2 linked regions of the Microbispora hainanensis genome follow. Each later gene encodes a partner of the first gene's protein in a complex. Links are inferred from orthologs where the notes say so. Each region holds a gene or a part of one and is shown in the gene's direction. Other genes may lie near its edges. The genes, in order: rny and OHB01_RS23635.

Region 1 (7,798 bases):
CGGGTGAAGCTGGGCGAGGTCGTCCGCTGACGGCAGGGTGAACCCGTTCGCTGGTGGCAGGGCGAGGTCCTTCGCTGGTGGCAGGGCGAGGTCGTTCGCTCCCGGCGGGGGGTGAGGCGTTCTCTGACGGCGGGGGCGAGGCGTTCGCTCCCGGCGGGGCGCGGACGGAGGATCATGGGGGCCGGGAGAGGGCCTGACCGATCAGCTCGGCCGCACGGCCGGGGTCGTCGGCGCTCTCCTGGCCGCCCGGAGCCCACAGGAACATCCATCCTTCCCCGGAGGGCGTCGCGAAGACGATCGTCTGCCTGCCGGTGCCGGGGTGCCGGACGGACAGGACCGGATCGTCCGTGCCGAGCAGCCGCGCGGAAAGACCCTGCCCGGACAGTCGCGCCGCGAGCGCCTCAAGGCGGGCCAGACGCTGTCGGCTGTAGTCGCCGGTGCCCGTCACGTAGCCCCTCCAGCGGGGAGATCCAGCTTCGCTACAAGAATCGTCGCAGGTCAGCGCGCTGACAACCACGGCAGGGTAAGGCCCGGGAATGTAACGGCACGGTTGGGACGCCGTTCGTCCCCGGCTCGGCCGCGGTTCCGCATGTGATCGAACAGTCGTTCGGCTATATTGGACTGGTCGCCGCCGGGGTGCGCGCCGTCAGGTCGCCGGGGCGCGACAGGCTCCCGGCCCACCTCTCGGGGCGGTGTGCGGGAAGCTCCGGAAAATGTCGGTGGCACCCCGTAGCTTTTCGGTGACCGAGCAGACGACACCCTTCAGGGGGCACCCAATGGCAATCAACGACCGCGAGAAGGCCCTTGAGACCGCCCTCGCGCAAATCGAGCGGCAGTTCGGCAAGGGCAGTGTCATGCGCCTCGGAGACGAGGCGCGTGCCCCGATCGAGGTCATCCCCACCGGTTCGATCGCTCTCGACGTCGCCCTCGGCATCGGCGGCTATCCCCGCGGCCGGATCGTCGAGGTGTACGGCCCAGAGTCCTCCGGTAAGACGACGGTCGCCCTGCACGCCGTGGCCAACGCCCAGAAGGGCGGCGGCATCGCCGCGTTCATCGACGCCGAGCACGCCCTCGACCCCGAGTACGCCAAGAAGCTGGGCGTCGACGTCGACGCGTTGCTCGTCTCCCAGCCGGACACCGGTGAGCAGGCGCTGGAGATCGCGGACATGCTGATCCGCTCCGGCGCCGTCGACATCATCGTGATCGACTCGGTGGCGGCCCTCGTGCCGAAGGCCGAGATCGAGGGCGAGATGGGCGACAGCCACGTCGGTCTCCAGGCCCGCCTGATGTCGCAGGCCCTGCGCAAGATCGCCGGTGCGCTGAACCAGACCCGGACCACCGCCATCTTCATCAACCAGCTCCGCGAGAAGATCGGTGTCATGTTCGGCAGCCCCGAGACCACCACGGGTGGCAAGGCGCTGAAGTTCTACGCGTCGGTGCGGCTGGACGCGCGCAGGATCGAGACGCTCAAGGACGGCACCGAGCCGGTCGGCAACCGGACCCGGGTGAAGGTCGTCAAGAACAAGATGGCCCCGCCCTTCCGCCAGGCCGACTTCGACATCCTGTACGGCGTAGGCATCTCCCGCGAGGGTGGGCTGATCGACATGGGCGTCGAGCACGGGTTCGTGCGCAAGGCCGGCGCCTGGTACACGTACGAGGGCGACCAGCTCGGGCAGGGCAAGGAGAACGCCCGCAACTTCCTCAAGAACAACCCCGACATCGCCAACGAGATCGAGAAGAAGATCAAGGAGAAGCTCGGAGTCGGGCCGCGGCTCGACACGCCGAGCGAGCCCCCCGCAGCCCCGGCGACGCCGGCCGCCCCCACCTCCGGCCGGGGCAGCAAGGCGGCCAGTGCGCCCAAGCCGGGTGACGTCTGAGCGCAGGCATGAGGCGCGACGAGCCCCCTGGCCCGGACGGCGAGATCGGGCCGGGGGACTGGAACTCGGGACCCTGGGCGCCGGCCGAAGAGCCGCAGAGGCCCGCTGAGGACGTCTCCGCGACGATCGCCGCCCTCCGCGAGCAGATCCGGCGCGCGGAAAGCGGGCGTACGGACGGCGGGCGTGCGGAGACCGGGCGTGCGGGCAACGCGCGTACGGAGACCGGGCGTGCGGAAAACGGGCGTTCGAGGATCGGCGGGCAGGAGATCGGCCGCGAGGCGAGCGGGCGGGCGGAGGCGGGCCAGGAAGCCGGCCCTGTCGGCCGCCGACGCCAGGGACGTGGCCGCACGCGCGGAGACCGGGCAAGGCTGCAAGAGCCGGGCGCACGGGGAGACCGGCCCGCGCCGGGAGACTGGGCGAGCCCGGGGGAGTCGGCCGCGCCGGGACGCCGGGCAGGCCGTGGAGATTGGGCAGGCTCGGAGGGACCGGGCGTGCCGGGAGACCTGGCAGGCCGTGGAGATTGGGCCGGCTTGGGGGAGCCGGGCACGCCGGGACGCCGGGGGAAGCGTAGGAGGTCCGACGGGTGGCTTCCTGACGGGCCGGAGGAGGGCACCGCGGCGAGCGCGGGGCCGCCGGCCGACCCGGAGGCGGTGGCCAGGGCCATCTGCCTGAGGCTGCTCACGATGGCCCCCAAGACCCGGGCTCAGCTAGCGGACGCCCTGCGTAAGCGGGACGTGCCCGAGGATGCGGCGAACGCCGTGCTTGAGCGGTTCTCCGAGGTCGGGCTCATCGACGACAAGGCGTTCGCCGCCGCGTGGGTGAGCTCCCGGCACACCGGTCGCGGGCTGGCCCGCCGCGCGCTCGCGCAGGAACTGCGGCAGCGTGGCGTGGCCGAGGAGACGGTCAAGGACGCCGTCGGGCAGCTTGATCCGGACGAGGAGGCCGAGACCGCACGCAGGCTCGTCGACCGGAAGCTGGCCGCCACCCGTGGGGTGGAGCCGCAGGCTCGCATGCGACGATTGGTCGGCATGCTGGCCCGCAAGGGCTACTCGCCGGGGCTGGCTTTCCGCGTGGTCCGAGAGGCGATCGAGGCCGAAGGCAGCCCGTCAGATGGGCTTCCGGAGACCTTCGAGTGAGCCATCGCACCACGCAAAAGTCACTTGACAGGGCATCTTTGCTTGCTCGTTACCTCTCTGACGCTTAATCTCGACCGCAGTGAGGAGTTACTCCGCGCAGCGCGGATTGCCATAACGGTGAACCACGACGGACGAGAGACATTGACCGGCCTCCGGGCCATATCGGCCGCCCCTTGGGGCGTCCGGGCATTGCGACGATATTTGTCCTGGTGACGCCACCGGGCGCTGCCGTGCTGCGCGTGTGACCTCTGCCAATAGTTGTCGTGAGGGGTGAGCGCGCATGGACACGATCGTGATCGTTCTTGCGGTTGCGGTAGTGCTGCTGGCTCTCGTGATGATCGCCGCCCTCGTCATAGTCATGCGCCGCACCGGCGTCGTCGCACCGTCCGGCCCCTCGCCCGAGCAGCTCGCCGAGGTGAAGGCCGAGGTCAACGAGGAACTCGAACAGGCCAGACGCGAGGCCGAGGAGATCCGCACGAAGGCGGAGCGTGACGCGGGGGAGATCCTCAAGAAGTCGGAGACACTCGCCGAAAGCGCAGCGCTGATGCGCAAGGAGGTCGAGGAGGAGGCGCGGATCCTCAAGACGGAGCTCAAGGAACTGCGCTCCGACCTCGAGCGTCGCGAGAACCGGCTTGCTGAGCGTGAGCAGCGGCTTGACGAGGAGGCGCGCAGACAGACGGAGCGGGCCCGCAAGCTGGCCGAGACCGAGACCGAGCTGGCCGACCGCCGTGAGGAGCTGGAGCGGGTGGCCGAGCGGCGGCAGGAGATCCTGGAGCGGGTCGCCGGCCTGACGGCCGAGCAGGCCAAGGCGGAGCTGGTCAAGGAGATCGAGAACCAGGCCAAGCGCGAGGCCGCGCTGATCGTCCGGGAGATCGAGAGCGAGGCCCGGAAGGAGGGCGAGAAGCGCGCCTGCAAGATCGTGACACTGGCGGTGCAGCGGGTCGCCACCGAGCAGACGGCCGAGTCGGTGGTGAGCGTCCTCCACCTGCCCGGCGACGAGATGAAGGGCCGCATCATCGGCCGCGAGGGCCGCAACATCAGGGCGTTCGAGTCCACCACCGGGGTCAATCTGATCATCGACGACACGCCGGAGGCGGTGCTGCTGTCGTGTTTCGACCCGGTCCGGCGGGAGACGGCCAGGCTGACGCTGGAGAAGCTGGTGCTCGACGGCCGGATCCACCCCCAGCGCATCGAGGAGGCGTACGAGCGCAGCAAGGCCGAGGTGCGGGACCTGTGCGTGCGCGCGGGAGAGGACGCCCTGGTCGAGCTGGGCATCACCGAGATGCACCCCGAGCTGGTCACGCTGCTGGGCCAGCTCCGCTATCGCACCTCCTACGGCCAGAACGTGCTCAAGCACCTGATCGAGTCGGCGCACATCGCCGGAATCATGGCCTCCGAGCTGGGGCTCGACCGTGACCTCGTCAAGCGGTGCGCGCTTCTGCACGACATCGGCAAGGCGCTCACCCACGAGGTCGAGGGCAGCCACGCGATGATCGGCGCGGAGATCGCCCGCCGGTACGGCGAACACGAGGACGTCGTCCACGCCATCGAGGCGCACCACAACGAGGTTGAGGTCAAGACCGTCGAGGCGGTCCTCACCCAGGCCGCGGACGCGATCAGCGGCAGCCGCCCCGGTGCCCGGCGCGAGTCCCTGGAGGCGTACGTCAAGCGGCTGGAGCGTCTGGAGGAGATCGCCCAGTCGTACGACGGTGTGGACAAGGTCTTCGCCATGCAGGCCGGCCGGGAGATCCGGGTGATGGTCCGGCCCGACAACGTGGACGACATCCAGGCCCAGGTCATCGCCAGGGACGTCGCCAAGCAGGTCGAAGAGGAGCTGACCTACCCCGGCCAGATCCGCATCACCGTGGTCCGCGAGTCCCGTGCCACGGAGTTCGCCCGGTAAGCCCCATCTGAGAGCCTCACCCCATGAAGCCCCGGCAGGTACGCCTTGCCCGGTGCCGCCTGCCCTGCCGGGGTCGCTCGGCGACGCCCCGTCCGCTCCCCACCTTGCCCGGTAGGCGGCGCCCCTCCGGTGAGCATCGCCGCGTGAAGCCTCGGCCGGCATAGTCCCGGCCCTCATGCCCCACAGCCCGGGGCACCCACGGTGAAGGGCCCCCGTCCAATGCTGGACGGGGGCCCCGGTCGTGCGGGGACTGCCCCGGTGGGGCGCCCCCCGTCGGCTCAGGCCTTGAGGCTGAGCGCGTCGGCGAGGTCGTTGAGCGCCTTCGCCAGCGTCGCCTGCGCCTTGACGGAGGTGTCGAGCTGGTGGGAGACGGCCCGAAGCTGCGCCACCGCGGCGTTCTTCTGTGGCCCGTTCGTGAACTGCTCGGCCCGGTCGACGAACTTCTGTACGTTGTCGGCGGTGTTCTTCTTCATGGTGCCGGTGCGCAGCGCCTGCGCGTAGTAGGCGCGCACCAGCGGGAAGCTCGCCGGCCACGTCACCCGAGGCTGCTGCTGGGTGTTGAACCGGTCGAAGGTGGCCGTGGCAGCCGCGTCGATCTCGGCCTGGTCCAGGTGCTGGCTCGCGGTCAGCTTGAACGCGTCGATCCCGCGGGCGATCTCGCTGCCGTATACGTTGCCGTTGTAGTAGTACGCGGACCAGAAACCGCCGAGGAGCAGCGAGGTCGCGCTGACCGGGCCGCGGTCGAAGTACGCGATCTCGTGCGGGTTGGCCGAGTCGGTGAAGTCGAACACCGAGACGCCGCCCTGATACCAGGCCTGGACCATGATGTCCCGGCCGGGCACGGGAACGAGCGACCCGTTGTGCGCGACGCAGTTCTCCTGGTTCGTCTGCGGCACGGGCAGCTTGTAGTAGCTGCGGAACTTCAGCTTGCCGTCGACGATGTCGAAGATGGCGTCCGCGCCCCACGAGGGCTCGTCGGTGACACGGCACCGCGCCCCGGTGCCGCCGCCCCACTCGTCGGTGAAGACGACCTTGGTCCCGTCGTTGTTGAACGTGGCCGAGTGCCAGTAGGCGAAGTTCGGGTCCGTCACCGCGTCGAGCCGCTTGGGGTTGGCCGGATCGGAGATGTCGATCAGGAGGCCGTTGCCCGCGCACGCCCCGGCCGCGAGCCCGATCTCCGGGTAGGCCGTGATGTCGTGGCAGTGTGTCGTGACGGGCGACGGCGACCAGGACGAGCCGGACGGGTGCTGCGGGGACTGCGGGGCGTTCTGGAGACCGTTGATCGCCCCGGTCTCCGGATCGGTGAACAGGCGCGGTGTGGAGACGACCGCCGCGGTCTGCGGGGCCGCCAGCGGCACCTTGATGACCTCGATACGCCACTGGGACGTGTTCGGGTCGGTCGCCGCGGTGTTGGCGCAGCCCGCGAGCTCCGAACCCGACCGGACGCTCGCCGTGCCCTGCACGTAGACGTACACGTTGTCCGGGTCGTTCTTGCCGGTCACCAGGGTGTGGGTGTGCGAGCCGCGGCAGGTCTGGACGGCCGCCACCTGGACCGGCCTGCTGATGTCGCTCACGTCGAAGATCCGGACGCCGCGGAAGCGGTCCGGGTTGACCGTGCCGCTCGCGCCCTGCGTGCCGCAGTCGATCCTGCCCCGGGTCTCCTCGACCGACATGAACAGCAGGTTGCCGTACACCGACAGGTCGCCCTGGCCGCCCGGGCACACCACGGACGTGGTCAGCACCGGATTGGAAGGCGTCGAGATGTCGTAGATGTTGAAACCGGTGAAGTTGCCGACGAACGCGTACTTGCCGCTGAAGGCCATGTCCGAGTTCGCGAACGACGAGTTGCCCGGGCTGGAGGCCTGATAGAAGCCTTCAGGCTTGTCCCGGTGGGCCAGGAGTTCCAGCCCCTGGCTCGCCTGCTGAGCGTCCAGCCAGCCTGCTCCCAGGCCGGTTCGTGGATCGGCGTCGTCCGCCATGGCCGTGGCGGGCAGGAGGCCCACCAGGACCGCCCCTGCGGCGACGACTCCGATCTTCCTCAATCCAGCACGCCCCCAACGTGCTGCCGCACGACTGATTCTCAAGGGTCGCACCCCTCCTTTTCTGATCTTGCCGGCGTGACCCATTGCGACGTGCGACAGATCTCGGGGCCCGGCCCGACCCAAAAGATCTACGCGGCGTTTGGGGGACACTAACTGAATATGGGGCGAATGTGCTATACCCCTTCACATCCTCCGGTTTGGCCGGTATCCCCCCAACCGCCGACGAAGCGAGCGCAGGCCATGATCTCCTCCCCGTCGTTACGGCAGCTTCTCGCGCTCGCGCTGGCCGCCGCCGCGATCAGTGCCTGTACGGCCGAGACCGCCGCACCCCCCGCCACGGTGAACGTCGTGCAGCCGGGGGCACCGGGACAGGGCAGCAAGGTCTTACCGGCCGGTGAGGTGCCGAGCTCCGACAGCAGGGAGTACACCGACGCCGACGTGCGGTTCATGCAGGGGATGATCCGGCATCACTCGCAGGCCCTGCGCATGACCGCGCTCGTCGCCGGGCGCAGCGAGAGCAGCGACCTCCCGCGTTTCGCCAAGCGGATCGAGATCTCCCAGCAGGACGAGATCGACCAGATGGTGCGCTGGCTCAGGGCCCGGCTCCAGCAGGTGCCGAGCGTGGGCTCCGGCGGGGGACACGACCACGGCGGCGGGGAGCTCATGCCCGGCATGCTCAGCGAGGCGCAGTTCGCCGAGCTGGAGCAGGCCAAGGGAGCGCGGTTCGACCGGCTCTTCTACGAGTACATGATCCAGCACCACCTGGGAGCGCTGACCATGGTGGAGCGGCTCTTCGGTGACGGGGGAGGCGAGGAGTCGGAGATCAACCAGTTCGTCACC
Region 2 (7,694 bases), 410 kb from region 1 along the record:
CGCGCTCCTTGAGCACGCCCTCGATGACCCGGTCGTCCGCCTCCATCCGGAAGGCGGTGACCGCGGCCCGCGGCGGCAGCGGGAAGACGTACGTCGCCTCCAGCGACACGTCGAAGGCATTGCGGAAGGTCTGGACGACCTCGACGCCCGCCACCAGTCCGGTGACGTGGGCGGTGACGTCCACGCTCTCCAGGGGAAGGTTGCCCTTCTCGGTCTCCAGCGCTCCGAGCCCGGCGTCCGGCACGGGCCGGCACTCCTCCGGCCGCAGAGGTGTGATGGGAACGGTCATGGCGTCATCCCTCCAGCGGGTCGGACGTGTCGGAAGCATGTGGATCGAGTGCCGAGGCGTCGTGGGGGGCGCGGGCGCTCTCGAACGGCCCGGCCAGGCCGAGCGCGGCGAGGGCCGCGAGAAGTGGAGCCGCGGCCCGGCGCAGCGCCGCCACCTCGTGGCCGTCCGGGACCCGGTGAGCCCGGTCGAGCAGGACCGTCACCCCGGGCGCGAGCCGCACGCCGTGCACGACGTCCGGGAGTGCGACCTCCGAGAACGTGAGGTCCGGAAGCACGACGTCGAGGGGCGCGGCGTTCATGGGCCCTGTGCTCATGGGCCCTGTGCTCATGGGCCCTGTGCTCATGAGCCCCGTGTTCATGAGCCCGGCGTTCAAGGGCCCGGTTTCCGTGGGCCCGGTGTTCGCGGGTGTGGCGTCAACAGTCGCGGCGTCCCCGCGTGCGATGTCCTCATGCGGGGTGTTCCCGTGCAAGGCGTCTCCGCGCGTGGCGCCTCTGCGCGGGGAGTTCCTGTGGGGGGTGTCTCCGTGTGCGATGTCTTTGTTCGGGGTCAGGTAGTGGCCTGAGCCGGCCGTGGCGGCGGATGAGGCCGGGCGCGCCCAGAAGCGGTCGCGGGCCGCAGGCCGTGCGATGTCCGGGATGGCGGGCTCGGCGTCGGTTTCCGGGTTCGCCCCGTAGCTCGCCCCGTGCCAACCGGGCGCCGGTGGTGCCGGAGGGGACGGCGGGCCGGGAGGACGGTCCGCGGCGCTCACCGGAGCCGGGACCGCCGGGCGGTGCGGAGGGGGCGGGGAAGGCGGAGCGGGCGGGGAGAGCGGCCGGGGCGCCGGTCCTGGCAACGGCTCGGTGAGCCCGGCGACGCGCATAAGCATGGCGTCGGTCGCGCCCGCCAGTTCCGCCTGGATGTCGGCGATGGACCGGCCCTCCGCCTGGCGGCGCTTCACGGCCACGAGCTGGAGCAGGTGACGGCGGCCATAGAGGGCCACCCGGCCGCGCCGGCCGAGCGGGGGGTCGAGCAGCCCGATCGTCGTGTACCAGCGGATGAGCCGTTCGTTCGGCACTTCGCGGACTCTGCCGTTGGCGCGCGGCTCAGGGCCGTTCGGGCGGGGCTCGGGGCCGTTGGCGCGTGACTGGGGGCCGTCGGCTCGCGGCCCGGGACCGCCGCTGCCCGGCTCCCGGCCCTTGGCGCCCGACTCGGGACCACCGCCGCTGCCCGGCTCCCGGCCGTGGACGCGCCGCTCCTGGCTGAGCAGGTCCGCCGCCCGCTCCGCCAGTTCGCCGATCGTCCAGGTGTCGCTCATGCCTCCACGATGACACTGTCATAATGACACTGTCAATATCGCCTCCGTCATGCGGCGTCATGGTTTTCGAAGAGTTCGTCTCGGTGAGGAACGCCGCTTCTCCCGCCGTTCACACGAAACGGATCGACTGGGTGCAGCGACGTGTGCGACGGGCCGCCGAGGGACAGGAGAACGCGAGGCGGGAAACGAGGGACGGCCCGCGCGGAACGAGCGAACGGAGGAGGGTGCGGCCCCTCCTGAGCCTGGACGGGCGAACCGGGCCCGGCGGGCACCACGCTCCACGCACCACGCTCCACGCACCACGCACCACGCATCACGCGCCGCACGCCCAGCCGGCCGGGGGTGCGGGGACTCGGCAGGCCCATCGGTGGGCGGTCGGCATGACCAGGGGCAGGGCGAGGAGGCGGTCAGCGGTGCAGGGAACTTCCGTCCGATCGGTGGCGCTCTCGGCGCTGCCGGGATCGTTGTGGCGCGCGGCGTTCGCACGGCCTGGCGACGGAGGTGAGCCGCCCGGTCACGAGCCGTACGAGTCCTACGGGCCGCCCGACCGCGAGCTGCACAAGTCCTACGGGCCGCCCGGCCCAGAGTCGTACGAGCCATACGAGTCGTACGGGCCGGGAGATCCGGATGACCCGTTCCCGGCGGACGTGCTGCGGGCCCTGCCGCCGGGTTTCGCCGCCCGGGTCGTGGCGCGGTCGGGAGAGCGTGCCGGGGGAGTCGTCTGGCCCGCGGCCCCGGACGACGGCGGCTGCTTCCCCGACGAGGACGGCTGGATATACGTGTCCAACTGCGCGCTGCCGCTGCTCGGCGGCGTGACCGCGCTGCGTTTCGCCCCGGACGGGACCCTGCGCGGCGGATATCGCATCCTGTCCGGCGCCGACCGCTGCGGGCCCGGCGCCGCCACGCCATGGCACACCTGGATCTCGGGCGAGCGGACGCCGTACGGCCGGGTCTTCGAATGCGACCCGTACGGCCGGCGCGCCCCCATGCCCCGGCTCGGGATGGGCCTGTTCACCCATGCCGGCGTGGCCTGTGATCCCGACCGGGGCGTCGTCTACCTCACGGAGGGGGAGCCGGACGGATGCCTGTATCGGTTCCGCCCGGACGACAGGGGCGACCTCACGACGGGCGTGCTGGAGGTGCTGGCCGGCGACCCCGGCGAGGAGTCCGTGACGTGGGAACGGGTGCCGATCCCGGCACTCCCCGACCATGTGCCCCACTATGTGCCCCTGCGGGAGCAGGTGAGAGGGGCCAGGAGGTTCGCGGGCGGCGGCGACTGCCACTTTTCCGATGGCCTGGTGCGGTTCGTCACCGAGGGCGATGGCCGGGTGTGGGCGTACGACGCCGCCCGCGAGTGTCTGACCGTGCTGCACGAAACGGCCGGGACGCCGGGCGGCTGCGCTGACGGCGGGTTCACCCTCGTCGCCGGTGACCGGGCGGCGCCGTTCCTGCGTGTCACGGGCGGCTGGGCCGTGACGGGGCCCGCGATGTCGCCCGACGGCGACCGGCTCTACTTCTCCTGCCGTCCGTCCCGGAGCGGGCGGCCCGCCCCGGCCGTCGTGACCGTCGAGGTCCGCGGGCCGTTCCATGATCTCTTCCGGGCCTGAACCGGCAATGGCCTGGCGAGGCCGGACGACACGGATCGCCGGGCCCTCCGCCGCGATCCGGCCCACTCGCCTGGCGGACCGCAGCCCCCGGCGTACGAGGGATGTCAGTCGCAGGGGTCGTGCGGCACGGCGGTGGTGGCCCTCCTGCCGGACGTGGCGACCGCGCTGAACTGTGCCGTCGTGAGCGCGTAGCCGACGTCGGCCTTCTCCGTGTCCGCCGCGAAGACCATCCCCGCCACCCGATCTCCGTCGGAGACCAGCGGAGCGCCCGACATGCCGGGTGTGATGGCCGCACCCTGGAAGCGATGGATCCGCAGTGAGACTCGCACGCGGTTGTAAATGTCGTACGACTCGGCGGGCTGGTCCGGCCGTACTTTGGCGGGCAGCTCGACCGGGACGGTCGCGCCCTTGTGGTAGCCGACGACCACGGCGGCGGTGATCGAGGCTTGCGTGAACCGCAGCGGCCGGGCGGTCAGCCCGGGCGCCCGCAGGACGGCGGCGTCGGCCTCCGGGTCGAAGGCCACCACCTGTGCGGCGAACCGCAGCCCGTCGCCGAGGACGACTTCCAGGTCGCGGTCCGCTCCTGCCACGGTGTGCGCGTTGACCATGACCCTCTCGGGTGCGTAGACGAATCCGGTCGCCTCCAGCGGTTTCCGGCAGGAGGAGGCGTAACCCCGGACCCGCACCACGCTGTGCGCGGCTTCGGACATGGCGGTGACCTCGGTCGTGGCCCCGGCTGCAGGGGCGGCGGGCCGTGCGGGCACATGAGCGCCCGCGCACCCTGCCGCGCCCGCTCCCGCGAGCACCGCCACGCAAACCGCGAGCGCGACACTCTGTCTCGGCGTTCTCACGGTCCGCCGCACCGGTCCCAGCACGAAGATCATGATAGGGACCGCCCGGACCACCCGGACCGCCCGGACCACCCGGACCGCCCAGATCGGCCGGGCGGGTCACAGGCCGCCTGGATCGACCTGGAAGGTCACAGGTCCTTGGCCCATATCTGGTCGGTGACGGGGATGCCCGACTCCTCGCTCGGATACTGCTCCACCAGCTCGAACCCGGCGGCCTGGTAGATCCGGCGGGCGCTGACGAGCACGTCGCGGGTCCAGAGCTCGATCCGGCTGTAGCCGGCCGACGCGGCGAAGCGCAGGCACTCGTCGACCAGGCGCCGCCCGATGCCCATGCCGCGGGCGGACGGCTCGACCAGCAGCAGGCGGAGCTGGGCCGTCGTGTCGCCTTTGCGCAGGCAGAAGACGCATCCCACCGGCTCGCCGTGCACCTCGGCGATCCAGGCCGCCTCCCGGCGGGGGTCCTGGTCCTCGACGTACTCGGCGACGATCCGCGCGACCAGGGCCTCGAACGCGGCGCCCCAGCCGTACTCCTCGCTGTAGAGGGCCCCGTGCCGGTGCACCACCCAGCCGAGGTCGCCCGCCCGCGGGGGCCTGATCACGTACGGCTCGCGCCGCTCGCCGGGCTCCAGCAGGCTGCGTACGGTGCCCATCGCGGTGACGAGCCGGCGGCGTTCCGGATCGGTCAGCTTGGCCAGGAGGGTCTCGATCTCGTCGGCCGAACGCCGGTCGAGCAGGGCGAAGGTGTCGCGGCCCTTGGGGGTGAGCCGTACGACCTGGCGGCGGGCGTCCTCGGCCGACCGCTCCCGGGACACGAGCCCGTCGCCTTCGAACCTGGTGAGGATCCGGCTCAGGTAGCCGGGGTCGAGATCGAGCATTGCCCTGACGTCGGCGGTGTCGGCGGCGTCCCTGGTGCCGAGCTCGAACAGCACCCGCGCCTCGGTCAGGGAGTAGGGGGTGTCGTGCATTCCCGACCCGAGCACGCCGATGACGGACGTGTAGAAGCGGTTGAACGCACGGACTTCGGAAACGATGTCCATTTTCCCTTGCCTAACTCAAGGAAATGATTGACGAAGTCAAAGATAGAGCCGCAGCGGCCGGTTGGGAAGACGCCACTCACGACGAGCGCGGTCTCGTCGTGCGAGACTGAGTTGGTCTGGTCGGCCGGGTGGCGTAGCCTCTCCTTTTGGTCTAGACCATTGAGATAGGCTCAGGCAGAATGCGGTGCGGTGGAGTGCCGGGGCCTGCGTCGGGCCGGCCGCGCCATTCCACGCGTAATCCCAGATGGAGGAAGAACCCGTCATGCGTATTGGAGTCCTGACCGGAGGCGGCGACTGCCCCGGGCTGAACGCGGTGATCCGCGGCGTCGTCCGCAAGGGCGTCGGCGTGTACGGGCACGAGTTCGTCGGATTCCGCGACGGCTGGCGTGGCCCTCTGGAGGGCGACACCATGCCGCTCGACATCCAGGCCGTCCGGGGCATCCTCCCGCGCGGCGGCACCATTCTCGGTTCCTCCCGCACGAACCCGATCAAGATCGAGGGCGGCGTCGAGCGGATCAAGGAGAACCTCGCCGCACAGGGCGTCGACGCGCTCATCGCCATCGGCGGTGAGGACACGCTGGGCGTGGCCAAGCAGCTGTTCGATCGCGATGTGAAGGTCGTCGGCGTGCCCAAGACGATCGACAACGACCTCAACGCCACCGACTACACCTTCGGCTTCGACACCGCGGTCAACATCGCGATGGAGGCCATCGACCGGCTGCACACCACCGCCGAGTCGCACCACCGCGCGCTGATCTGCGAGGTCATGGGCCGTCACGCGGGCTGGATCGCGCTGCACGCGGGCATGGCCGCCGGCGCCAACGTCATCCTCATCCCGGAGAAGCCGTTCGACATCGAGAAGGTCTGCGCCTACGTCGAGTCGCGGTTCAAGACCCGCTACGCGCCGATCATCGTCGTCGCCGAGGGCGCCCACCCGCTCGAGGGCCAGATGGCGCTGCAGGCGGGCGAGCTCGACGCGTTCGGCCACGTGCGTCTCGGCGGCATCGGCGAGGTCCTCGCCAAGGAGATCGAGAAGCGCACCGGCAAGGAGGCCCGCACCACGGTCCTCGGCCACATCCAGCGCGGCGGCACCCCGACCGCCTACGACCGCGTGCTCGCGACCCGCTTCGGCCTGGGCGCGATCGACGCGGTGCACGAAGGCGACTACGGCAAGATGGTCGCGCTGCGCGGCACCGACATCGTCCGCGTCGAGCTCGCCGAGGCGACCGCCGAGCTCAAGACCGTGCCGGTCTCCCGCTACGAGGAGGCCGAGGTCTTCTTCGGCTGATCGGTGCGGGCCCGTCACCCGGGCCCGCGCACGATCCTGTACGGCTCCCGCGTCGCCCCGCGGGAGCCGTACGCATGAAAGGCCCCGAATCACGCGAAGTGAGCCCCCCGGGCGCGGCGATTGCCCGAGTATGTGAGCGGAGGGCCCGGCCCTCCCCGGCTCGATCAGGAGAGGTCGCCGCGCGATGGGCATCGAGGGACCGTTCTGGCGGGCGATCGCGGTGTTCCGCGTGGCGTCGCTCGCGTACGCGGCGCTGCTCGTGCTCAGGGCGGGCGGCTACGCCCGTCCCGCCGTGGCCTGGGCCGTCGTCGGCGTGATGGCCGTCTGGACGGTCGTCATGCTCGTCCCGCCTCCCTCCGCACGGCGGGGGCCGCTGCTGGCCGCCGACCTCGTCGTCACGGTGGCGTGCCTGCTGGCCGCGCCGTACGCGCAGAGCCGCGACGACATGCTGGCCGGGGCGATCCCGATCACGGCGACCTGGGCGGCCGGCCCCGTCCTGGCGTACGGCGTGGCGCGGGGACGCCGCGCAGGTGCGGTCGCCGCCGCGGTCATGTCGGCGGCCGACCTGTGGCTGCGCAGCGGCAACGGGGTCGATCTCGCCTCGATCCCGGTGAACGGCGCCGTGCTCATGTTCATGGCCGGAGTGGTCGTCGGGCATGTCGCCCGGCTCGCGCGGGAGGCCGAGGAGCGCATGCGGCGCGCCGCGCGGATCGAGGCGGCCGGCCGCGAGCGGGAGCGGCTCGCCCGCGGCATCCACGACTCAGTGCTCCAGGTGCTGGCCCTGGTGCAGCGCAGGGGCGCGGAGATCGGCGGCGAGGCGGCCGAGCTGGGCAGGCTGGCGGGGGAGCAGGAGGCGGCGCTGCGGGCGCTGGTGCAGGCCCCGCCCGTGGCGGAGGAGCCGGATCCCGCCCCGCCGCCCGGTCTCCATGCTCCGGTGTGGCAGCGCCGCCGCCTCGCCCACACCTCTCCTGGTTCCACGGGGACCGGCGCGGCGGAATCCGATGTCGACCTGCGCGAGCTGCTGCGGCCGTACGGCACCTCCGGGGTGACGGTGTCCGCGCCCGCGACACCGCTGCGGCTGCCGGCCGGGAGCGCGCGGGAGGCGGCGGCGGCCGTCGGCGCGGCCCTCGACAACGTCGCCCGGCACTGTCCCGAGGGCACCCGCGCGTGGATACTCGCGGAGGAGGACGACGGCGCGGTCGTCGTCACCGTACGCGACGACGGGCCGGGCATCCCCGAGGGCCGGTTGGAGCAGGCGGCCCGCGAGGGGCGCATGGGCGTGGCCCGCTCGATCCGGGGCCGCGTGGCCGACCTCGGCGGCACGGTGG

The links.
Region 2: rny (region 1) and OHB01_RS23635 share a complex: the UniProt entries of both Bacillus subtilis proteins name them as parts of the possible RNA degradosome complex. The link is inferred for Microbispora hainanensis from one-to-one orthologs.

Annotation. Positions count from the first base shown.
Region 1 is NZ_CP108086.1:4,646,150-4,653,947, forward strand. Bases 2,704-5,604 are described here. They hold rny (ribonuclease Y), read left to right. Parts: upstream 2,704-3,293; coding sequence 3,294-4,916; downstream 4,917-5,604. Other genes in these bases: recX (recombination regulator RecX), read left to right, coding at 2,704-3,013; OHB01_RS21760 (LVIVD repeat-containing protein), read right to left, coding at 5,195-5,604. Outside these bases: OHB01_RS21735 (ABC transporter permease), read left to right, coding at 1-30; OHB01_RS21740 (hypothetical protein), read right to left, coding at 173-448; recombinase RecA, read left to right, coding at 777-1,877; more of recX, read left to right, coding at 1,886-2,703; more of OHB01_RS21760, read right to left, coding at 5,605-6,958; OHB01_RS21765 (DUF305 domain-containing protein), read left to right, coding at 7,199-7,798. UniProt on the Bacillus subtilis protein: Endoribonuclease that initiates mRNA decay. Initiates the decay of all SAM-dependent riboswitches, such as yitJ riboswitch. Involved in processing of the gapA operon mRNA, it cleaves between cggR and gapA.
Region 2 is NZ_CP108086.1:5,050,548-5,058,241, forward strand. The notes cover bases 4,557-7,353. They hold OHB01_RS23635 (6-phosphofructokinase), read left to right. Parts: upstream 4,557-5,340; coding sequence 5,341-6,366; downstream 6,367-7,353. Other genes in these bases: OHB01_RS23630 (bifunctional helix-turn-helix transcriptional regulator/GNAT family N-acetyltransferase), read right to left, coding at 4,557-5,078; macS (MacS family sensor histidine kinase), read left to right, coding at 6,551-7,353. Also shown: OHB01_RS23610 (VIT domain-containing protein), read right to left, coding at 1-289; OHB01_RS23615 (MerR family transcriptional regulator), read right to left, coding at 294-1,583; OHB01_RS23620 (alkaline phosphatase PhoX), read left to right, coding at 1,997-3,190; OHB01_RS23625 (trypsin-like peptidase domain-containing protein), read right to left, coding at 3,295-4,065; more of OHB01_RS23630, read right to left, coding at 4,170-4,556; more of macS, read left to right, coding at 7,354-7,694. UniProt on the Bacillus subtilis protein: Catalyzes the phosphorylation of D-fructose 6-phosphate to fructose 1,6-bisphosphate by ATP, the first committing step of glycolysis.